Regions from separate parts of the Congregibacter litoralis KT71 genome, predicted to be linked through region 1. Evidence: predicted binding sites of a transcription regulator. Region 1 holds the regulator's gene; each other region holds the start of a gene.

What was found. Region 1 encodes sigma-54, which starts transcription at its own class of promoters, with help from an activator protein. Its sites were predicted from a motif close to TGGCACANNNNTTGCNNT; they were not measured.
Region 2: the regulator sigma-54 is predicted to act here: its motif matches at 2,834-2,851, upstream of KT71_RS21005 (PEP-CTERM sorting domain-containing protein).
Region 3: the regulator sigma-54 is predicted to act here: its motif matches at 3,108-3,125, upstream of KT71_RS20225 (DUF4112 domain-containing protein).

What each region holds. Positions count from the first base shown of each region.
Region 1 covers NZ_CM002299.1:3,328,257-3,336,064, reverse strand. Annotated here, with positions in the region: gene KT71_RS15215 (HPr family phosphocarrier protein) at 1-64, opposite strand, end outside; gene rapZ (RNase adapter RapZ) at 73-927, opposite strand; gene KT71_RS15205 (PTS sugar transporter subunit IIA) at 927-1,436, opposite strand; gene hpf (ribosome hibernation-promoting factor, HPF/YfiA family) at 1,463-1,750, opposite strand; gene KT71_RS15195 (RNA polymerase factor sigma-54) at 1,887-3,368, opposite strand; gene lptB (LPS export ABC transporter ATP-binding protein) at 3,716-4,441, opposite strand; gene lptA (lipopolysaccharide transport periplasmic protein LptA) at 4,419-5,138, opposite strand; gene lptC (LPS export ABC transporter periplasmic protein LptC) at 5,122-5,700, opposite strand; gene KT71_RS15175 (KdsC family phosphatase) at 5,697-6,212, opposite strand; gene KT71_RS15170 (KpsF/GutQ family sugar-phosphate isomerase) at 6,209-7,186, opposite strand; gene KT71_RS15165 (calcium/sodium antiporter) at 7,193-7,808, opposite strand, start outside.
Region 2 covers NZ_CM002299.1:419,858-427,665, reverse strand. Annotated here, with positions in the region: gene ggt (gamma-glutamyltransferase) at 1-387, shown strand, start outside; gene KT71_RS19585 (PEP-CTERM sorting domain-containing protein) at 1,253-1,927, opposite strand; gene KT71_RS21005 (PEP-CTERM sorting domain-containing protein) at 2,187-2,792, opposite strand; gene KT71_RS01990 (TSCPD domain-containing protein) at 3,490-4,149, opposite strand; gene KT71_RS01985 (adenosylcobalamin-dependent ribonucleoside-diphosphate reductase) at 4,216-6,363, opposite strand; gene KT71_RS01980 (Rhs family protein) at 6,592-7,808, opposite strand, start outside.
Region 3 covers NZ_CM002299.1:3,524,563-3,532,370, forward strand. Annotated here, with positions in the region: gene KT71_RS15960 (response regulator) at 1-313, shown strand, start outside; gene KT71_RS15965 (two-component system response regulator) at 339-2,042, shown strand; gene KT71_RS15970 (BLUF domain-containing protein) at 2,207-2,689, shown strand; gene KT71_RS20225 (DUF4112 domain-containing protein) at 3,197-3,706, shown strand; gene KT71_RS15980 (hypothetical protein) at 3,775-4,206, opposite strand; gene KT71_RS15985 (GTPase family protein) at 4,474-6,054, opposite strand; gene KT71_RS15990 (GTPase domain-containing protein) at 6,051-7,172, opposite strand.

The DNA.
Region 1 (7,808 bases):
ATTTGGCAGCGGCGCGGGCGTGAAGCCCCAGCTTATTGATGATATTGAGCTCGCTCTCGATCATGGCGCTGCCTACTGGAGCTCCCGATGGCGAAGCTGAAGTTGCGCGAGTTGGCCCTGAAAATGGTTATAAAGGCGCCTGGCCATATACACCGAGCGATGCTGGCCGCCTGTGCAGCCCAGAGCGACGGTGAGGTAGCTGCGACTGCTCTTCTGGTAGGCGGGCACCCAGCGTTCGATAAAACCCGCAATATCCTGAAACAGCTGCCCGGTAATATCGTGGTCCTCAAGGTAGGCGACAACGTCAGGATCTTCGCCGGTTTTCCGGCGCAGCTCGGTTGACCAGTGAGGGTTTGGAAGCAGTCGTAGATCAAAAATCAGGTCCGCATCGCCGGGTACGCCCCGCTTGAAACCAAAGGACTGAAAGAGGATGGCCATCTCCTCTGCTTCGGAGCCCACCAGTCTCTGGCGGATGGCATCCCGAAGCTCATAGATGGTCATGGTCCGGGTATCGAGGGTGAGGGTTGCCTGCGCGGCCAAAGGTTCCAGAAGTTCACTTTCATAGCGTATGGCCTCGGCCAACGGTAGTTTCTGGTTGGTCAGGGGGTGGCGTCGCCGGGTCTCGCTGAAACGCTTGATCAGGGTGGCTTCATCGGCGTCCAGATAAAGAATCCGCGGCTGCACCGACTCCGGCAGGGAGGCCAGGGCAGCATTAAAGCCCTGAAGGTCACGAAAAGCGTTGCGCGCGTCAATGCACACGGCAATGCCCCGAAACTGTTCCGGGAGGCCCGGTCCCGTCTCCCGCACAAGGGCGGGGAGGAGGGAAGCGGGGAGGTTGTCGATGGCGTAAAAACCCTCGTCCTCCAGCTGGTGCAGGGCGGTACTCTTCCCGGATCCCGAACGACCACTGATGATGATCAGGTCCACTAGGCGCTGCCTGCGGTCCAGTTTGTCGCCGTGTTAAACAGCTCTTCGTTGCTGCCGCAGTGGCGAAGGGCCTCCCGGAAGTCCGCCTGGGAGAAAAGCCGCGCCAGATCTGCGAGAAGGTTTAAATGCTCCTGGGTCGCCTCGCTGGGTACCACCAGGGCAAAGAGAAGATCCACATCTTCATCATCCGGCGCATCAAAGTCCGCACCGCTGGACAGGGTCAGGAGCACGCCGCAGGGCGTCTCACAGTCCCTGAGACGGCAGTGAGGTATCGCGATGCCATTGCCCAGAGCGGTGCTTCCCAGTTTTTCCCGTGCCAGCATGCCGGCGACCAGCTCATCCGGGTGGAACTCATCCCGGTCACTCCCCAGTACCTCCGCAACCAGGTCAAAGAGGTGCTTCTTGCTGCCCCCGGGTATGCGGCACAGGCTGCGTGCCGGCGTGAGCAGATCGCTGACGCTGTTGGCGGCGTGGGGTGTTTCCGGGCTCATGGTCGGGATTGCTGACATGGGTAATTCAAAAAGCTCCCTGGCGTTTAGTGGGGTCGGTTCTTTTCCTTGTGCTTGATCAGCTGTCGATCAAGCTTGTCCACAAGGGCATCAATGGCGGCATACATATCTTCCGAGTCAGCGGAGGCAAACAGATCCTTGCCGGCGATATGCACCGTGGCCTCTGCTGTCTGTACCATTTTCTCCACGATGAGTGTCACCTCGGACTTGCTGATCTGACTGTAGTGCCGCTGCAAACGTTCGAACTTTGCTTCTACGTACTCCCGCAGGGCATCGGTGACTTCGACGTGGTGTCCGCTGATTACTATTTGCATGCGCTTCTCCTTTTTCTTTCTTTCCGCTGGGTGTTTTGCAACGTTCTTGTCTTTCTGTCGTTGGATCTTTCCTTGAATCGATCTTTATACGGCTTGGCGAGCGTCACGCCGCAGCGCGCAGGGGCTACCGCCATGTTTATACAAGCCGCTTGCGCTCGTTGGACGGTGGAATGGTGAGGCTATCCCGGTACTTGGCGATGGTCCGCCGGGCGACCTGAATGCCCTGACCCTCGAGTAGTTCCGCAAGCTTGCTGTCGGAGAGCGGTTTGCGGGGATTTTCCGCGGCCACGAGTTTTCGGATGAGAGCACGAATGGCCGTGGAGGAGCAGGCGCCACCACTGGTGGTGGCCACATGACTGGAAAAAAAGTATTTGAGTTCAAAGATGCCCCGCGGCGTGTGCATATATTTACGCGTCGTTACACGGGATATGGTCGATTCATGCATTTCCACGGCCTCCGCGATGTCGTGCAATACCAGGGGCTTCATGGCCTCTTCCCCGTACTCCAGGAAGTTCCGCTGGCGCCTCACTATTTCTGTAGACACCTTCATCATGGTTTCGTTTCGACTCTGGAGACTTTTCAGAAACCATTTGGCCTCCTGAAGATTGTCCCGAAGGTAGCTGTTATCAGCGCTGTTGTCGGCGCGCTTGATCATGCCGGCGTAGTAGTCGTTGATCCGCAGTCGCGGCGCGGTGTCGGGGTTCAGCTCTACCACCCAGCGGCCCTCCTTGCGGCTGACATAGACATCGGGAACGATGTACTCCGTATCGTCGTCCCCAAACTGCTTGCCGGGCAGAGGGTCCAGGGAGCGCACGAGAGTCAGGACGCCGCGAAGATCATCTTCCGAAAGTTTCATACGGCGCATGATCTGTGCGTAGTCGCCGCTGCTCAGTTGATTGATGTGACGGTTGATCAAAATCTTTGCCTGATCCAGCCAGGGTGTCTGGGGATCGAGCTGTTTGAGCTGCAACTGCAGGCATTCCTGCAGGTCCCGGGCGAACACTCCCACGGGCTCAAACTGCTGGAGGGCGTGGAGGACGGCGGTGACCTCCTCTTTTTCGATCTCAAGTTCCGGCGGGAAAAGTTCAAGAAGATCTTCGACGCTGCTATTGAACCTGCCGTTGGCATCCGTGGCATCGATGATGGCCAGGGCCACGATGCGGTCACTGTCGGACAGGCGGGTGAGATTGAGCTGCCACCGCAAGTGATCCTGCAGACTCTCGCTGCCCCGGTTGCGGCTGTCGAAGTCAAAGTCCTCACCGGCACCTTCGGATGGGGGAGGTGCGCTCGAGGGAAGGATGTCCTCCCACTGCGTATCCACGGGCAGGTCTTCGGGCATGTTCGCCTCGAATTCTCCCTCGGCGGAGGCTTCGTCGACGTTGGCGCTCCGTTCAGGGTTGTCCATGGGGCCTTCGTGATTGCCGGAGTCTTCGCGGTCGGGTTTTTCCGGGGTATCGGCTTGCTCCTCTTCCACCTCGAGCATGGGGTTTTCCTGCAGCGCCTGTTCGATTTCCTGCTGTAAATCGAGGGTGCTCAGTTGCAACAGCCGAATAGCCTGCTGCAACTGCGGTGTCATCGTCAGCTGGTGACCGAGCTTGAGATGTAGTCCCTGCTTCATAGCGCGTCAGTCCTGCCCTATTGCGCTACGCACCGATGGTCTTGTGCCATCTGGGTGCGCTCTTACGCGCGCTCTGACCCGATTCGGGCCCGCGCGCATCCCCACGGTGAGACAGTGCATTGCTGTCCAATAGACCTGAGTGTAGGCCTGCACCGAGGTCCGTGCAACGCCTTGGCTCGCTTATTGCATTATGGTAATGAAAAATAATGAAACGTGGTGGAAGAATAGTGCAGATTGCTTGAGGGCAGTGGAGGGCAGTGGAGGGCAGTGGAGGGCAGTGGAGGGCAGTGGAGGGCAGTGGAGGGTAGCCGGATGGGTAACGCCCAGCGGCATAGCGCACCGGGCAGCTAGAGGCGAAAATTCTCGCCGAGATAGGTCTTGCGCACCTTGGCGTTTTCTAGAACGTCCTGAGGGCTGCCCTGGGCAATGATGTGGCCCTCGCCCACAATAAATGCGGTTTCGCAGATATCCAGTGTTTCCCGCACATTGTGGTCCGTAATCAGAACACCGATGCCCCGGGTCTGGAGGTGGCGGATGATGTTCTTGATGTCGCCCACAGAGATGGGGTCCACGCCGGCAAAGGGTTCATCCAGGAGAATGAACTTGGGCTCCATGGCCAGAGCCCGGGCAATCTCTACGCGACGGCGTTCGCCGCCGGAAAGTGCCTGACCAAGGCTGTCCCGGAGATGGCCGACATGAAACTCCTCAAGGAGCTCGTCGCGGCGCGTCCGGCGCTCCGCACGGCTCAGGTCTTTGCGGGTTTCCAGAATAGAGAGGATATTGTCGCCAACGCTCATGCGGCGGAAGATGGAGGCTTCCTGAGGCAGGTAACCGATACCGCGGCGGGCCCGCTCGTGCATGGGCAGGGCGGTAATACTTTCATCGTCAATCAGAATGTCACCGCCGTCCGAGGCCACGATGCCCACGATCATGTAGAAGCAGGTGGTTTTTCCCGCACCATTGGGGCCCAGGAGTCCCACGACCTGGGCGCTCTGTACCTCAATACTCACGTCCTTGACGACGGCCCGGCCACGGTAGGCTTTTGCAAGACTACGGGCTGTCAGGGTCGCCATCGACGCCTCCCCGGGGATTCTGCCCACTCTCGCCCGGCCCGGGCTCGCTTGCCGGTGCTTCGCTGTTCTTATCGTTGCTGTCCTTTTTATCGCCAGAGTTGTCGTCACCGTCGCGGGTCTCCGCTTCGATGACCGCGGCGGGGATAATGACCTGCACCCGTCCACTGGCATCTTCCGGGGCCGCGTCGGCGCGGACGCGCTGCTCGGCCATGAAGTAGTCGATGGAATCGCCGCTCACCACGGCGCCGTCCTGCTCGATGACCGCGGCTTCTCGCAGTTGCACCCACTCGCGGGACTTCTCGTACACAATGCGGCCGGCGCTTGCGGTGACGAACCCCTTGTCGATCTCCGGCTGCTGGCGCAGGGTCGCGGGCTCACCGACAGCGATGATGCGATCGGCGGCCTCACTGTCGTGAAATATCGTGATCTTGTCCGCACGGATGTGCAGGCTGCCCTGCTTCATGACCACGTCGCCGCTGTACACGGTGAACCCCGCGCGCTCATCCCGCACGGCGCGGGCAGCGGTGATTTCAATGGACTGCAAACGATCTTCGGGGAGCGCCAACGCAGGGTAAGAGCCCAAGGCGCCGATGATCATGGCACAGCGCGCCAGGATAGCGCAGAGCCTGCGCAGCAGCACGGCGTACCCCTGCCGGGCGGTCGAGGATTCGACTTTTACGTCAGCTTTGGGGGACATAGACCGTCCTGACAGCGCCGCTGAGAGACGCGACCTGGGCCCTTAGGTTGATGTAGATCTGGTCTGCCACGGTTTCGTTGTCACCCTGCCAGATGCGCACACTGGCGGTGCTTCGCGCGGCCTGTTTGGGCATGTTGATGATCATGCGTTCCGTGAGAAATTGCACGTTCTCTACGTCGTATTGGAGCCGCACGTCGCCGTTCAGCACCAGGACTTCAGTCTCCTCGCGCAGCTGCCCCTCCCGGGCGTTAGCCACCCACTCGCCGTCGGTGCTGTAGTTGTGCCGTTTGGGTTCATCGAGTTCGACGATGCCCTCACCGGGAAAGCGTCGCAGATTCAACGCTTCGGTGCTGCCCTGACGGACGCCATGGACATCGAAGTCATCAACGGCAACCTGCGTGGCATAACTCTCGGGCACACGCGCAGGGACCATGGGGGCCACACTTTCTTTGATGAGCGTCGGCGAGGGCGAAAGGGTGGTGTACACCAGCAGCGCCGCCGACAGGAGTAGGGGAATGGACAGTCGTTTTCGGACCCGACGACGCCCCTTGGTAGCGGTCATTCGAAGGCGGCTTCGGCGGCATGGAGCTGGCCGCGGGCGCTGAGGAGTGTTTCGCAGGCCTCGCGAACCGCGCCATGCCCCCCCGGTTGTTTTGACTGCCAGTCGGCCGCCTTGAGGAGGGCGTCGCTGGCATCGGCGACCGTCAGGCCCAGGCCTGCGGCCCGCACCGCCCCGAGGTCGGGAAGATCGTCTCCCATGTAGGCGCACTCGCTGAGCTTCAGTCTCCGCGCTTCAGATAACTCTTTTAGAGCTGAGAGCTTGTCCTCGCGTCCCTGAATAATGGTTTCTATGCCCAGTTCTCTTGCGCGGCGGTCAACGATATGGGACTGCCGTCCGGTGATAATGGCGACTTCGACGCCTGCGCCCTGAAGGAGTTTGATTCCCAGGCCATCTTTGATATTGAAAGACTTCAGCTCCTCACCGTCATTGCCGTAGGTAATGCGGCCATCGGTCAGCACGCCGTCGACGTCCAGGGCGAGCAACTTTATGCTCCGGGCCGTTGCGGGATTCATGCAATACCCGCCTCTAGCAAAGCGAGAAGGTTGACCACGCCCGCGATCTCCTGCTGCTCATCCAGCACCACGAGGGCGCTGATATGACGCTCTTCCATAATGCGCAGGGCCTCCGCGGCGAGCATGCCCGTGTGTACCGTGGCCGGGGAGCGGGTCATGATGTCGCCGATACGCGTGCCCTTGATATCCACCTGCTCATCCAGGGCCCGTCGCAGGTCGCCGTCTGTAAATACGCCAAGGAGCCGGTCGCTGTCCGCGGCGACGACGGTGGTCATGCCCAGGCCTTTGGCACTGATTTCCAGAAGTGCATCGGACAGGGGCGTCGCTTCCGAAACCTTCGGAATACCTTCTCCCTGGCGCATCACATCATCAATTTTCAGCAGCAGCTTGCGCCCCAGGGCGCCGCCGGGGTGGGAAAAAGCAAAGTCCTCTGCGGTGAACCCCCGGGCCTCCAGTAGTGCGATGGCCAGGGCATCGCCCATGACCAAAGCCGTGGTCGTGCTGGAGGTGGGGGCGAGATCCAGGGGGCAGGCCTCCACGGCGACGCCGGTATTAATATGGGCATCAGATGCCTTGGCCAGAGCCGAATCCGGCGCGCCCGTCATGCTGATCAAAGGGATGCCCAAACGCTTGAGCAGGGGGATGAGCATCAGCACTTCGGGGGTGGTTCCACTGTTGGACAAGGCGATAACGCAATCGTCGGCGGTAATCATGCCCATATCGCCGTGGCTCGCTTCGCCCGGGTGCACAAAAAACGCCGGCGTGCCCGTGCTCGCGAGGGTGGCGGCTATTTTTCCGCCCACATGACCGGATTTGCCCATGCCCGTGACGACCGTGCGACCTGGCACCTTGAGAATGAGCTCGCAGGCGCGCTCAAACTCTTCACCCACGCGGGCCTCGAGAGCCGCAACGGCCTCGACTTCCATACGGATGGTGCGCTGTGCTGAGAGCAGGTAGCGGGCAGGATCGGTCATATCAGTCTACAAGCTGGTGTAAAGCCCGTAATAGTACAGCGCATAACCCAGGCAGAACAGCGTGCCCACGGCCCGGCCCAGGTAAGAGTATCCGGGTTTTGCACGGCTCGATCGAAGACCGTGATAGGCGGCAGCTGCCATAAGGATAGTGGCGATACACATGGCACCGTAGTCACGGAAAAGAAAGTTATGGGGCAATTGCTCCGGCGCCAGCAATCCCGGCATGGCCATGACGGCAAGGAGGTTAAACAGGTTGGAACCCACGATGTTACCAATGGCAATCTCTGCGTGTCCGCGAAGGGCGCTGGCCAGGGTGGCTGCCAGCTCGGGCAGGCTCGTGCCCACGGCCACAATGGTCAGCCCGATCACCAGCTCAGGTACGCCAAACTGCGTCGCGATGGCGCTGGCGCCCCACACCAGCGCTTTTGAGCTACCCACCAGCAGGACCAGACCGATGGCAAAGGAAATCCAGGCTTTAGCGGGACCGTGATGGGGCAGATCTTCGTCTTCGGCCTCCGCATCTTCGGCGACCTCGGGGTCGCGAATCTGGGATCGGATCATCTGCGCCAGAATGAGGACCAGCGCGGTGATCATCAGTATGGCGTCGCTTCTTTCCAGCTCC
Region 2 (7,808 bases), 1.4 Mb from region 1:
GGTAAACGACCGCGCTCGTCCATGTCACCTACCATCGTGCTCAATGGTGACGGTGAATTTGAGATGGCAACGGGGTCTCCCGGCGGCAATTCCATCATCGCCTACACGCTGAAAACCCTGGTGGGGGTTATCGACTGGGGACTGACGCCCCAGGAGGCCGTGAACCTGCCCAACGTGGTTGCCCGCGGCGACACCGTGCGCGTGGAGAGTGCCCGAGCATCGCAGGAGATGCTGGCGGCGATGCGAGCCTTTGGGTTTCAGGTCAAGGAATCGGCAGGAGAAAACTCCGGCCTCAGTGTCATTCTCCGTCATGACGACGGCGAGCTTGAGGGGGGTGTCGACCCCCGACGCGAGGGAACGATCTCCCTGATCAATGCCATGCCCTGAGGGGCTCTCCTCTGGAGAGCTCTTTTTTTGAGGGAATCATTAAAGGTACACAAAAAACCGCAGAGTGGTGGCAAAGTCGCTGCCTAGGAGCACTTTGTATAAACCTATAGAAACTGTAAAGTTGTGACAACCAGAGGGCATTAACCTATTGGTTTTGAACAACATATTGTGTATTTCAGATTCCATAATAGATGCTAAGTGTAACTTTGTTGTCAGTGACAACTGTAAACTTGGCTGAATCCATCAAAACGTCAGGGACAATCCGGTTGCCATGCATGAGTAAGCGGTTCTGGCGGCTGGGTCGACTATACGGCGTCATCCAAGATGTACACGGCCAAAGACCGCGAAGGTTCGTATTGTAGGTTTTCAAACTACAAGAAAGTCGCGAAACCTCTAATGCTCTGTTTTTAGTCAGGTTTACTAAGTTACCGCGAGAACCAAACCAGACGCATTTCTCACGTTACTTGCTCAAATCAGTAATCTCATCGCGATGATTCGAAAAACTTCTATTTACTGATTATTGGGGGGGTAATCCCTACACTCTTCTGTTGGGAATAAGCGCACATAGCAAAAAGCGAGAGCTTAACGCTCTGTTGAGATGGACTTTTCCCCTACAGGCTCAGATGCAGTCTAGGCCAATTTCTCACGGTGATTGCGTCAAACCGTAGGTTCTCAGAGCAAGTTGCAGAACATGCTCGATCACGAATCTCGCCGACCGACGATTTCTGCCGATTATTGGATTTGCCTGTGCTTACCCGCTAACCCACAAAGACCGCTTTCGCCTATTTTGAGACATTTGCGAACTCCATCCAATTTCAGGCAATAAAAAGCCCACCGAAGTGGGCCATTCCGTCAGGAGCTATGTTTAAGCTTGCTTACGGCGCTTCCACCCAAGTCCAGCTAAGCCGAGCCCGAGGAGGGCTAGAGTTGTCGGCACAGGCACTTGCGTATCCTCTTGCTCGACGATGTCGCCGAAGAACTGCACTTCACTTACAAAAACCCATGAATTACTTCTGACCAACTCTACGCCAAGGCTGTCACCAGTGAAGTCGAAATCGAAGCTCAAAGCAGCGGTGGTTCCGTTAACTCTGGGTATGTAGTTAGCGAAGCTTAAACCGTCGAAAGCAACTGAGGCAGGGCCACCAACGCCCCCTTGGTTAACTTGATTGTCCACGTAAACTGTAGCGCTTGTGATATTAACCGTCTGCGCAAAGTTAAACGTGATGAACGGATTGTAATTCACCCAGCCGACGTAGGGACCGTTGTCACCCAATTGTGCCCCCGGCAAGCCGGACCCCGGCTCCACTGCATTCCAGGTGCCTGAAGCAATAATTCCATCCGTAAGATCGCCAGTTCCACCAGTCAAAGATGAGCGGCTCACACCAACATCTCCAGAGCCGTCATAGGTTTCATCCCAATAGGAATATGAACCGACGTCTCCATTCAGCATATCGTAGGTATCGACAGTTAGTAAGCCAGCGTTCGCAACCGTTGCAGACGCTACCATCACGATTGCTAAAACAAATTTCTCTAATTTCATTCCACCAGTTCCATCTACAAATACGATAATAATGATGCCTTAGCAAAAAGCAGACCAACATAGGTGGCGCGAGGGCTGCAGCGCATATTGGATAAAACCTGAATGTCAGATGTAAAAAAAATTGACACGCCGAATGACCGTTATGAGGTGAAAACAGTCGTATGGGGATGACCCTTTCGCCTACCTTGAGACATTAGCATTCTCAAATCTCACGCAATAAAAAGCCCACCGGAGTGGGCTAATGCATCGGGTGTTTTGCTTACGCTGTAATGCGCCGCTTCCAGCCAAGACCAGCGAGGCCCAGACCGAATAGTGCGAGTGTCGCGGGGGCTGGCACTGAGGTTCTGTCTCCAAGGCTAGCGAACGCCCACAGGCCCAAATCCTGGGAGCCCGGATCGTTTCCTGCAGCAATAAGATCTACGTTGCCGCTATTTGGAGAGAAAATCCACTCATTATCGAAAGAGTAAGCATATGCCCATCCTAAGTTTGGGTTTTCGTCGCCATCGTCATAGGAACCCCAAATCAAATCTCGCGTGTCACCGAAGCCCATGATACCGGCGTAGGTGGACCATTGACCGCCCGTTAATGGAAGGCTTCCGAGCAGCTCCTCAATCTTTTCGGTTGAGGCTACTGTAAAGCCTTCTTCCTCCGCAGCAGCAATCTGTTCCGCTGGAGTAAACGCGCTTATACCCGTTGCCGAGTCGAAAAAATTATCTAAGTCGAGCCATGTGAGCCCGGTGATTTCATCTAAAAACGTTTCGAAACCATTCACATCATCGGAATCGATAATGCCTGCATTGGCTTGTCCAAACGATAAAGCCACGGCACAGGCTCCGGCAATAAAACACTTCTTTAAATTAGCCATATGAATTCTCTTTCACGGTGTGAGTACTTTGTTTCCAAAGCGAAGCAATAATTATACCAAGCCACGTACCGTAAGGTGTTCAGCCAATACACGACGGCAAATCGCCGGGAAGTGTAAAGAATTCTGACACATCTCCCCGTGCGTAATTGTTACCGATGAGTGTGTTTAAATTACGCCGCATAGCACAAGTCACGCCGCGAGTAAGGTAGCGTCTTGGCGCCGAACTTAGATTTTTTAGGCAAATGACCTCTATCAAATTAGCTCGGCTCGGCCAGCGCAAATTTCGCGCCAAAATGGGAATACTCTTATTCGTAGCAAGGTAAATCTTTCTGACGGCGCTAAAGACCGCCTTGAGGTGTTTTGAGACATCGCCAGAACCCGCTTTCGAAGGTGCGAGTTGTCGTTTCTCGAATTGCAGTGTTTGCAGTCGGAAGCGACCAATCGAATGAAGGCAAGATTTCTTGTGTCAGCGGGAAGGAAACTCCCCCAAACCTGACTAAAAACAGAAGTTAAAAACTTAACCCGTTGATTTATAGGGAATCGGGTTAAGTTTTTGGTTCATTTAAGGTGATAAATTTCCAAAAAGCGTGAAAACCCACACTCTAATGCACAAGCACAAAAAAACCCCTAAGTTTTGGGGCTTAGGGGCTTTTATGGTTCAGTGGATGGCTTTACACAAGTATCCAGTTACTAGGTGTTAACTACACTTACTGTCACCGCAACTCAAACACGTGGCGCAGCCACCGTCGATGATCACTGCTTTTACAGAGCATGCCTTGCATAGGGTGGCGCTTTTTGGGTAGCCGGTGTCCCCCGGATCAGCATCCATTGCCCTGGCTTTCTTCTCTTCCAAATAGGCGAGCTGCCCTTCATCCATGACTTCTTCGGGTATCAGGCCGATAGATCGCATATGACGCTTGATGATGATCCCGATTTCAGCGACGAGTGAAGGGACGAACCGCCCGCCCGTGAAGTAGCCGCCCTTCGGGTCGAACACCTGCTCCAGTTCGTCGATGATAAATGTGACATCACCGCCTTTACGAAAGATGGCACTGAGGACCAGCGTGAGGGCCGTCACCCACTGATAATTATCCATGTCGCGGCAGTTGATGAAGATTTCAAAAGGCGCCCGTTTTTCGTGCTCTGTCCCCTCGTTGAGCACAATGTCATTAATAGACACGTACAGGGCGTGCTTTATATTCGGAGCCTTGAGCTTGTAGGTTGATCCATGGAGATGCTCGGGGCGCTTGATCTTCTCGTGCATCTGAACAACTTGTGCTTCTTCTTTTGGCGCATCAGTCTCGCCAGGCTTCACTACGCTCCAGCCAGTAATCTTCTGGTCGATTTTTACAGTCATGGCTTTTGGCCTCTCATCGATGCGGGCCCGCGGCCCGCAGAGTAAACAATGGGCGAGCGGTTCATCCTAGAACCGCGAATACATACCCTCTTTCAAGGCATCAAAGAGGTTTGAGGCGGAGTGCGTATCGCCGTCGTACTCAACCTGGTCGGTGCCGGCCACCTGAATAGTGGATCCGTCCTCGAGTGTGAACTCGTACTTCGTGTTCTCGAGATCGTCTTTCTTGACCAGGACGCCACTGAATGCCTCGGGGTTGTAGCGGAACGTTGTGCAGCCCTTCAGCCCACGCTCATAGGCGTACATGTATACGTCCTTGAAGGAGTCATAGGGAATTTCCGTGGGGACATTGACCGTCTTGGAGATGCTGGAATCGATCCACTTTTGAGATGCCGCCTGCATATCCACATGCTCTTTTGGCGAAATATCATTGGTGGTAATGAAATAGTCAGGCAGCTTGTTGGGGCCTTCCGTCGCATAGGGGTCCGCTTCCGGATTAATCAGGTGGCGGTAGGCCAGTAGCTCGAATGACTGAACCTCCGTCTGCTGCTTGGTCTTTTTGCCCGCCTTGATGATGTTACGCATGTACGAATGGGCGAAGCTGGGCTCTATACCGTTGCTACTGTTATTGGCAAAGGAAAACGCAATGGTCCCTGTGGGAGCGATGGAGCTGTGGTGCGTGAACCGTGCACCATGCTGCTCTATCTCTGCCACGAGCTGGGGCTCTACCTCGGCGATAGTTTGCATGTAGCGGCTATATCGAGCCATCAATACCCGCCCTGACACCTTGTCACCCAGTTTGAACCCGTCAGCTATCATTTCCGGCCGCGCGTTCAGCATCTCTCCGGTGACATCATAATTCTTGTCCAGAATTGGGGCCGCGCCCTTCTCCTTCGCCAGCTCAAGGCCAACTTTCCAGCCTACTACGGCAAGCTCACGACTAACGCGATCAGTAAAAGCCACAGCCTCTTCAGATCCATAACGCATGCCCATCAGCGTAACTGCTGACCCCAATCCGAGGTAGCCAATGCCATGGCGACGCTTCGTGGTGATCTCCTCAACCTGCTCCGGAAGAGGTAGCCCATTGATCTCAACTACGTTATCCATCATGCGGGTGAAAATCGCTGTAACCTCGCGGAATTTATCCCAGTCAAAGGCTGCCCTGTCTGTAAAAGGCGAGACAATGAAGCGAGTCAGATTGACACTGCCCAGGAGACACGACCCGTAATAGGGCAATCCCTGCTCTCCGCAGGGGTTTGTACTCCGGATGTTTTCGCAGAACCAGTTGTTGTTCATTACATTGTATTTATCGATGAGAATGAACCCGGGCTCGGCGTAATCGTAGGTGAGCGACATCACCTCGTCCCAAAGCTCACGAGCCTTGACGACGTTGTAAATCTTGCAGGCAACTTCTCCCACCTCATTGGACAGATAGCCATCGGTTATCGGGAAGTACTTCCACAGTATTCCGCGACTACCTGCTTTCTTTTCGGCATCTTCAAGATTGTCTGCCTTGATCGGAAACACGAGAGGCCAGTCACCTTCAGCTTTGACGGCCTCCATGAACTCATCCGTGATCAACAGCGAAAGATTGAATTGGCGAAGCATGCCGTCGGTACGTTTAGCACGAATAAACTCAAATACGTCCGGGTGGGACACGTCAAACGTGCCCATCTGTGCGCCTCGTCGCCCCCCCGCACTGGAAACGGTCTTGCAGGTCGCGTCAAAGATTTCCATGAACGACAGAGGACCACTGGTTTCGGCCCCGGCTCCCGCCACGTTGGCACCGCTGGGTCGCAGGGTAGAAAACTCGTACCCAATCCCGCAGCCAGCCTTCAGCGTCAAACCGGCCTCCAGGTTCGCCTGGAGAATGCCTTCCATGGAATCGCTGATGGGTCCCGAAACCGTGCAGTTGATGGTTGACGTGCTGGGCTTGTATTTCTCTGCGCCGGCGTTCGACATGATGCGCCCCGCAGGAGTCGCTCCGTTACGAAGAGCCCACTCAAACTTTTCTTTCCAGTCCTCGTGATCAGATGTCTCAACCTTGGCCAGGGCTGCGGCAACGCGCTTAAAAGACCCGTTCATATCGCCGTCGATTGAATTACCTTCATGGTCACGGAGCCCATACTTCTCAGACCAGATCTCGACCGAAGTCTCCTGCATTGGCACATCAACGACTGCCGGGGCTCCACCGGTAATCAGTTCCATCTTGGTCATAAATCAATCCTCAATAGCTGTGCTCTGGGAGGGCACTCAAGCTGTTTGCGCTGGCAGACGCTGCCTGGTCTCTAGAAAAGCGGGGGTAGTCCGGCATCTCTCATGACGCCAACACTTTACCCAAAACACACAGTTTTTGAGACACCAAAGCGCCTAAAAAGACCAAATCTGGGAACTTTTTCATAAAGAACCACAACATTTAGTATAAGAATAATGTAATCCCCCCATTTATAACCGCAGTTTTCGGTAGAGGATTAAGCCGCTGACCTGCCCATTGTTCGGTGCTTGCGTGACCGGGTCCGGACTCAGCATCCTCCCCAAGGTCGGCTCATAGATCCGCCCGTTCATGTGAATGATGCCAATGTCATCCAAATGCTCATGACCGGTGTAGCCGCGATGATCGGTGGCTGTGACTGATCCAGCCGCCCAGGTCGTTGCAATGCGGCGCAACCCCCAGGCATCGTAGCTTAGGCGGTCCAGCACATTGCCTGTGGACTCATCGGTGATGGCCGTGACACTGCCCAAATGATCCCGATGGAGATAGCGGTGCGTGGTGCCGCCCGCACTGTCTTCTCGCACCATGATCGCTCGACCATTGGCGTAGATTACGGATCTTGAAACCTCGGCACTGCCGCCAAAACGTCGCTCGAATCGTGAGCCTACATAATGGGTAGTTTCAGTGTTGCGCTGCTTCTGGAACCGGCGACGATCAGGGCCGTACAGAAAATCGTACGTGATGCCGCTCTTCGCGAGCTGCGTAGGCTTGTTGTAGCTGGACCAGACCATAGTCGGCTCGTTAGTACCCAAGGCAAAGTTGCCGTTGGCGTCGTACGACAGACTGCGGACGTTAGCGCCCTGAGTGAGGAGCGTCACAGCATGCGCCGGACCTGCGATGTAGTCATAGGTGTCAGCGACATCGGTCTTTTGGGTAATGCTCCCCATGGCATCAAAGGCATAGGACACTGCGGTCTGCCCAACCACTTGTGCGCTGGTGAGTCGATCAAGATCGTCATAGGTGAATGCCTCAGAGAGCGACTGCAAGTTGTCGTCTCGCGTCAGCATGTTGCCTGCGCTATCGTAGCTGTAGCTAAACTGCTGAATGGTTGACGTCGCCTGCGAGAGCTGACTTGTGACGCGTGCCGAGACGCCATCAAACGATTGGGTGACGGTTGAGCCATCTCCCAGCCATTCCTGTGTCACCCGCCCGGCGGCGTTGGTATCCAGGGTTTGATAAAACACCTGTGTACCGCCCAGTGACTGCACCCGTTCAAGGTAGCCCAGCGCATTGTAGGCATATTCAACCGTATAACCCGACGGTGAGGCGAGACTGGCGGGATACTTTTCGCTCGCCAGCATGCCGTTGCCATCGTAGGTCTTGGTCTCGGTGTAAGTAGAGGTGCCAATCGTTGTGCTGATACCTGTCACCCGACCGAAGTGGCCTGCGC
Region 3 (7,808 bases), 200 kb from region 1:
CCGCGCAGTTGACGGCATAGATGCCCTTGAGAAACTCAGATCCGGCGAAGTCTCAAAACCTTTCATCATCTTGCTCGACATCAATATGCCTCGAATGGATGGCCAGGAGTTTCTAAAGGAAATTCGTCAAGACCCGGAACACCAGGACACAGTAGTCTTTCTGGTGACAACCTCTAAGGAAGATGAAGACATCCGCCAAGGGTTCTCACAGCATGTGGCTGGCTATTTTCTCAAGGACAATGTTGCTGGCAGCTTGGACAAGATTGTCGATGTCATCAACGGATATTGGCAAATTGTAGTTCTGCCGGAATGATTCAGATGATGGAAGTTCTTGTTGTATGAAGGTACTTATTGTTGACGACGATGTCGTAGATCGTCGGCTGATCAAGCGAACGCTCAACTCCATGGCTACGCAGTTTCACGAGATTCGTGAGGCGACGTCCGTGAACGAGGGCCTGCAAGCAATCGAGGAGGAGCGTTTCGACGTCATCCTCTTAGATTACAGCATGCCTGAGGTTGATGGCATCGAAATGGTGATCGAACTGCGTTCAAAGCCTGACCTAGGAAACACAGCAATTGTGATGGTTAGCGCCTCTGAGGACCCTCAACTTGCACTCAATTGCATAGAGGTCGGCGCCCAGGATTTCATTCCAAAAAACGAAATCAATCAAGGAAAACTCAGCAAAGCCATTGTGCATGCTCGCAAACGCTTCGAAGTTGAGCAGCGAATGCACGAAAGTTATCTTGCCGTAAAACGCATGGCGGAGCGCGACCCACTCACCGGCCTGTCAAACCGCTACCACTTCGAAGAAATATTGAAGGTTATGATCGCAACGAATCGACGATTGAACAACAGCGTCGCCTTGCTTGCCCTTGACCTCGATGATTTCAAAAATGTTAACGACACTTTAGGTCACGGAGTTGGAGACCAAGTCCTCATTGAGGCGGTTAATCGAATCAGCACCTGTTTGCGCGAAAACGAAGGCTTTGCCCGGATGGGGGGAGATGAGTTTGCGATCATCATTGGCGGCGTCGCCAATCTTCAAGAAGTGAGCGCAATTGCCAATCGGATTTTAGGGAAATTCACCACTCCATTTACCTGCGACGGCGTCGAAATCAGCTGTGGAGTGAGCATCGGCGCTGCACTTTGCCCCGCTGATACCACCGCACCCAACCAATTGATGAAGTGCGCCGACATCGCGATGTATCGATCGAAGCAAAGTGGAAAAAACAAAATTTGCTTCTACGAAGCTCGCTATCAAGCCGAGTTTCATCGTCGGGTCGGCATTCGCAATGAAATTGGCAGCATCCTTAAAGACTCGGGCTTCCGTCTTTTTTATCAGCCGATCTATGACGCAAAGACCTCAAAGATCGTTGGTACAGAAGCGCTGGTCAGATGGCCTGAAAAAGATCCAAGTTATGGACCGGACGAGTTCATTCCAATCGCAGAAGAGTCACGTATGATCGACGGCCTGGGTAAATGGGTCATCACCACAGCCATAAAGCAGCTGGCTAAGTGGCAGGAAACAAACTCACTGTTGACAATGTCCATCAACATTTCGCCTGTTCAACTAGAGCACGACGACCTCCTTAGCTGCCTCTCAGACGCTATTACCGCCGCTAAGGTAGCTCCTGAAAGCGTCGTGTTAGAAATCACCGAAACAGCCTTTTTTAAACATAGCGATAAAATAAGCGACGCTTTACACGCGCTCTCCCAGCATGGCTTCAAGATAGCGTTGGATGACTTCGGCATGGGGTTTTCGTCTATTGCTCACCTCATGGACTACCCCATCGATATTGTAAAACTCGACAAAAGTATGCAGATCCCCAGTGCTACGGGAGGTAGGCGGCAGCAGGTACTCGCCGGCTTAGCGCTCATGTTGCGCCAGTTAAACTTCGAAATCGTGGCCGAAGGCATTGAGACTGCAGCACAACAAGATAACTGCATCGGCCTTGAACTGGATAAGCTACAAGGGTTTTTGCTGGCGCGGCCAATGCCCGCTTCGGACCTTCAAACGCTACTCGCAGCAGCAGACGAGTAATGAGGGGCATGTTCAAGACCTAGGGTAAAAGACGGCGCTATGGGGCGATACCCAAGGACAAACCACGCGTTGCGAACATCATTCCGATAAATGCGCTATTCTGGGAATCTCAAGCGGCTGTTCTGGCCCTCCCCCCAAAGTAAAAAGTAAAGAGAGCAAGCTGTATGTTCGACGAACCTGGCTTTCCCCTCGACGCGGACCTGGGGGACGCTGCGACGGCCCTCGAGACCTTCGTGTACTGCAGCCGAGCATCGGAAGGGGTTGGGGACGACGAGGTCGACCGCATTATTGAGTTCTCTCAACGTCGCAATGCCGCCCGAAGGGTCACGGGGATGCTGGCCTTCGGCAACGGCGTCTTCTTCCAATGGGTGGAAGGACCGCCCAAGGAAATACAGGATCTGATCACGAGCCTCCATGGTGACTCACGGCACCACGACGTTGTCGAACTGGAGCGAAGCGCTGACATGCGCGAGCGTCTGTACCCGGGATGGGAAATGGAGCGCGTCGAGGCCGACGAGATTCGCGCGGTGCTCCTCGACGCCCTAGAGAGCACCGAGGATAAAAACAACGTCGCCGCCCTAAAACGTATCCTCGAACATGTGGATGCGGGGCCGCTGGCTTCCCTTTCGCGATTTAAATCAGGCTAATCGATACGGTCGCCATTCCGCGGCAACGCCGCGTGTAAGGAGCGCTCGTCGTTTGTTCGAACAGCACCGGCATTGGCCGCTACCCCAGCCACTTACCGCTCCGATGACATTATAGTAGCCACCCTCAGGCATGACTTTGAAAAAACTTCCTGTGCGAGTGTAAAGCGCATGATCAGGTAGCGCGGTATCGGCAAATCAGAACGGGAAATCAAAGCTATGCACAAAGTGCAACGGGAGATCGCTATACCTCTCCCCCTCCCCCCCCCTCAACGCGGCGCCTGAGCTCAACATCGATGAAACAGCAAGCCTATACCTCCGTCGGCGGTTTTGTGCGAAGAATCACAGAATGCTTCTCACCAATATCCCGCCTTAGCGGTTGATATTGCCAGAGCGTCCGAAAATGGCGAGCCTGTCGTCTTGGCACTGACTTTGCAGCTGGCTAATACAAAAACAGGTCCAATGCAAAAGCTTAACTTGTAAACCTTAAAAAAAACCGAGACGCCCAGTATGAGCACTGAAATACGAACCGTGAATATCCAATCCCGCCATGGCCCTGCGCGACAGAAGAGAGAAGTACAGAGACTTCGAAAACTGGCCACAAAACTCGATAGTGCGATTACACTGCCCGGCGGGTATCGTATTGGTTTTGATGGTTTGCTTGGTCTAGTGCCCATCGTGGGTGATGGGGTCTCGGCTATTATATCTTTATTTATAGTCTATCGAGCGGCGCAACTTGGGGCTTCTTTTCTACAGCTAACGCGAATGCTTCTTAACGTCTTCGTTGAGACCCTCATTGGTGTCATCCCCCTCGTCGGCGACTTATTTGATTTTGTCTGGAAAGCAAACGAAAAAAATGTGGCCATACTGGAACGTCATTTGTCAGCGACGCGAGTCGCCAGCACAGCGAATGCTCGTCTTTCCGGGGCCTTTGTTCTGCTCATCAGTATCGTAATTGTGATAGCAGGGGGATTTGTGGTTGGCGCGACAGCATTTCTTTTAAGCTTACTCATAGCGTAAGCTGGAAAAAAAAAGCAGTGCCTTCGCACTGCTTTTTCTCGTACCGAGATAATAAGGACGAACTGCAATTACAAAGTGCTGTCTGCCGCTTCCTCGATTTCTTCGCGAGCATCGTCGGCGGCATCCGCAATAGCATCGGAACTATCGTCGGCTGCGTCGGCAGCTTCATCGACAGCGTCCTCTGTGGCGTCAGCGATGTCATCACCGGCGTCACCAATCTTGTCTTCAGCGTCGTCTGCCATGTCCGCAACGCCATCTTTGATATCTCGGGCTTTGTCTCCTACGGCGTCAGCACCCTCTTCGACTGCTTCACCGGTCTCATCTGCCCAGTGCTTAACTGACTCAGCGGACTCCTCGTAAGCTTCACCGATTTTGTCTCCGGCACGTTCCATAGGGTCGTCGTCTGCAGATGCAGTCACTGCCGTGACGAGAATACCTGCCGTAGCAACTCCTCGAATAAGTCCTGAGTAAATCGCTGAGCGCGTAAAATTCTTCATCATCGTCTCCTTTGTTGGGATTGAAGGTCGAGACCTATTTCACCAGCTTGTGTGCCTAGAATCTGGTCTCTCAACAAGTAGTAAGCACAGAGCGTGCCATGCCAAACTCAAAAATTCGCAAAGGCTTGTCAAGCCAGTCGGCCAGTGGCATGCAAGATCTAAAATGTTTCAGCGCGCTGCGAATTTTTGTTCGTACCGCCGCATTAGGTCAAAAAACGAGAAAAAAAGACTATAGGCTCAGTAATATTTACCAATCACAGAAGCGAACTTTCAGGAGCGCGATTGTTTCCACTGCCTCCAGCGCTGTCCGTAACGCGCGACCACCGGCTTACCTAACCATCGACCGGCGCGAAGGGCGCTCTTTAGTGAACCTGTGGTTGAAAATGCAGTTTGAGCAGCTTGAGTGCGCAGGCGATTGAGCTGAATGCCGCGAGCCCTTTGGGCTGACTCAGCCAGTAGGCCAGATAGGACATCAATATTGTAAAACTCGATGTTTTCACTGACGGCAATGGGGACTGCGCGACAGGCCGCTCCCGCGTCGACGACCTCACGGAGGTACTCAATAGCGTCACGCATCGCCTTTGCTTTAGCCGATGGACAAGTGTCTAAGTTATAGGGTGGTTGCCACTCCGTCGACGGACTCAGCCTGTCATTGTGCGTGGTGACGAGCACAACCTCGGGCTTTGTACGATCCATCCGCTGTTCAAAGTAAGCCCTCCATGCTTTAGTGAAGCGATACTCAGGCTCTTTATTTGGCTGATTTGCAGCCGACACAATTATCACAAGGTCAGCGTTGACAGCTGTTTGCAGATTGAGTTGCAACGCTTGCTCTGATCCATCCAATCCCATCGAGTCTATGAGTTCGATCTCGGTCCCATTGGGCAGTTCACAGAGGAAAGCGGTGGGTGCTGTTTTGCAGGGCAAGGCGTCTACTTCTGAGACGTAGGTATTTTTCAAAGCGTTGGTGAGCGTCGATTTACCCGCATTAACCTGTCCGACGAGTATCACTCTGGGAGGCGGCAAGACCGGATCCAGGACAGGCCTGCTAGTCCCCTTTATGTGATGCTGCAGCTCTTCATCGGATATCCGCAAGCGACCGGAGTAGAGGTCGATAGCTACCTGCGTTACCTCTTCAAAAAGAACTCGTAATAAGCCGTTCCGTGCCGAGAGGGATAGATCACCAAGGAAAGCGTCCATTGCGTGGCCTCGCACCTCGCTAGCAACGCTACCAATTGGATTGAGGCCTGCGCGCAGAACTCGCCAGATTTTGTAGGCCCCTTCGTATCGCCCGTACCAGCGAGTACCGGAGTTGTAGATATGGCGCGCTTTACCGAGGGTCAGCTGCCGCGCGACGGGAAAATGCAGCAGGACAAGTCGCCGATACTCCCTGCTTAGAACCTCTGTAACCAAAAGGGCCTCGGGAAGCGTAAAACTTAAAAGAGGGTCGTCATCCGAATAGCGCGACGCTACCAATTTCCATTGTTCCAACGCGGCTTGCTCTAGATCCTGATAACTCGAAATCTGATTGATTCGTGTTTCGAGAGACAAGAGGGCCTCTTTCCATACGCTCTTATCAAAGTCCGACCATTCTCGCTTGATCTCCAGGTATTGGGGTGCCGTAGTGTCCTCGTCGGTTTCGACGGGCTTGTTTGGTTTGGGACTCATAACAATGAGCGGGATGGCAGTCAATGCAATGCCGAAGAAAAACCACAGTAGCCAACCCTCGCGCCAAAGGAAGTACACGCCTACGCACGACAGTGTCAAAACGGGTATCGCAAGTCCCAGCACGGCGGCGGAGTACCAGTAGAAACGGGATCTGAGCGCGAACAATGAGCCAAAAGGGGTCTTCATACCGACGAAGTGCTCGGCCGTCGCGATGAATTCAAGCCCTTGTTCATGAGCGCCTCGCGGTACATGGCCTTTAGATGGTGAGTATCAACTTCGCGTTGATGTAGCTTGGCAAAGAGATAGTAAAAGAGGCTGCGCCCGAGGGCAAAAGTGCTGGCATATGTAGTGGTTGCTGCAACCGCGGTCCCGACCGTCTGACCCCATCCCGGTATCGCTTTTATTAACTGACGCTCTCCCAAGTGGAGAGCGTACTTCATGGCAAACGCCCCGCCGAGCATCGCGAGGAACTCAGCAAAAAGGCGCTGGCTCCAAGCCATATTGCACTGACCTACTACCCAGTGCATCATCTTTCCCTGAATTGTAGGAACAGCGACCAAGCCCGCGATCGGAAGGGTGTCGCTTGCAGCCGCCGCAGTCGCATAGCCTTGAATTTTATCGCGAATCTGATCGAAAGCGTGTTTTTCGCGTTGGCGAAAGCGCGTTTCCTCAAAAACGGCACCAGCCCAAGGCACGAAGCTCTGCAGTAATTTGTCCAGCGAATCGCTGCCTGGTGATGTGCGGTCATGGGGATCCGCAAGGTTCACCAAGCAGTGAGCCACCTCCTCTCCCCAAGCCTTACTGATCATTTCTTGCGATGAACGAAAAAGCCTTAAACGAGTGCGGTCATCGTCAATTTCATCCGAGTGGGTATAAATCACACAAACCTTTCTGTTCAGAGATCGACGCTCAATTTTTCGTAATGCACCCAGGATGTCAGCAACGGGCTGCTGCATCGCATCACTAAGATTAACGACGATGATCACCGCGTGGCTCAGGCTGCTGAGCGTTCGTAGCTCGACATCAGCGTCGAAGCCCGCCTCTCCAATCCCGCGTGTGTCCAAGAAACGTAACAAGGGCGATGACTCTGGCACGTCGTATCGCGCGGTCCGTAGTGTGCAAGGCCGAACTCCGGTCCCTAGCTCGGCGGATGAACTCATGGTCAGTTTCTGTATCAGCGATGACTTACCCGCACCACTTTTTCCTATTAACCAAATTGTCGCTACATCTGATGCAACTGATCGCAGGTCGTCTGATGGTTCCGTTCGGTTTGTGCTTCGGGCTGTCTCACTGGGATTGTTCATCTCTGTGGTTAGACCTCGAGAAATTACAGTAACAGGAGATAGTAACTAGCGAAATACGTGCCACCTCCATTATGGCGGCCCCATGGTCTCTTCACCGAACAGGAGATACGCGCTTTAGATCAGGCATTTCCACACCCTGTCTTTGCCTCGCACTGGATCGAAATGACCGAGTTTGGCATCGCGATGCGCCAGCACACGCGAATGACTCGCTGGTTCGCTGCTGGCGATCTTTTTGCAAAATCTTGAAAGAGTCACAAAGGAAGTGGACGCAGAAAGGTTTACCAGACGCAAGGGATTACAGAATTCACTACCCTGCCGCAGTGGTGCGCCACGGAGAACGAGTTAATCGAGGGTGATTCCGTTTAGTTGGGCGACGCTTAATCCAGGTGACCAATAGGAGGTGCTCAATATTGACCCGACGATAAAATAGGGAGCTGGGGGAGCAGGGCGTAAGGCGCTCTGGAGCGCGTCTGCCCCCTTAGTTTATGGCGATTAGTGTCGTGTCACCCACGGAACGGCAGTAATCGATCAAGCGTCGGTCCATCCAGCCCGGAAGGTCACGCAAGATTGGAGTGCCTCTCCGTCAGCTCAAGTGATCCGACGTTTTCTACCGACTGATGCAAGTCTTGCAAACTG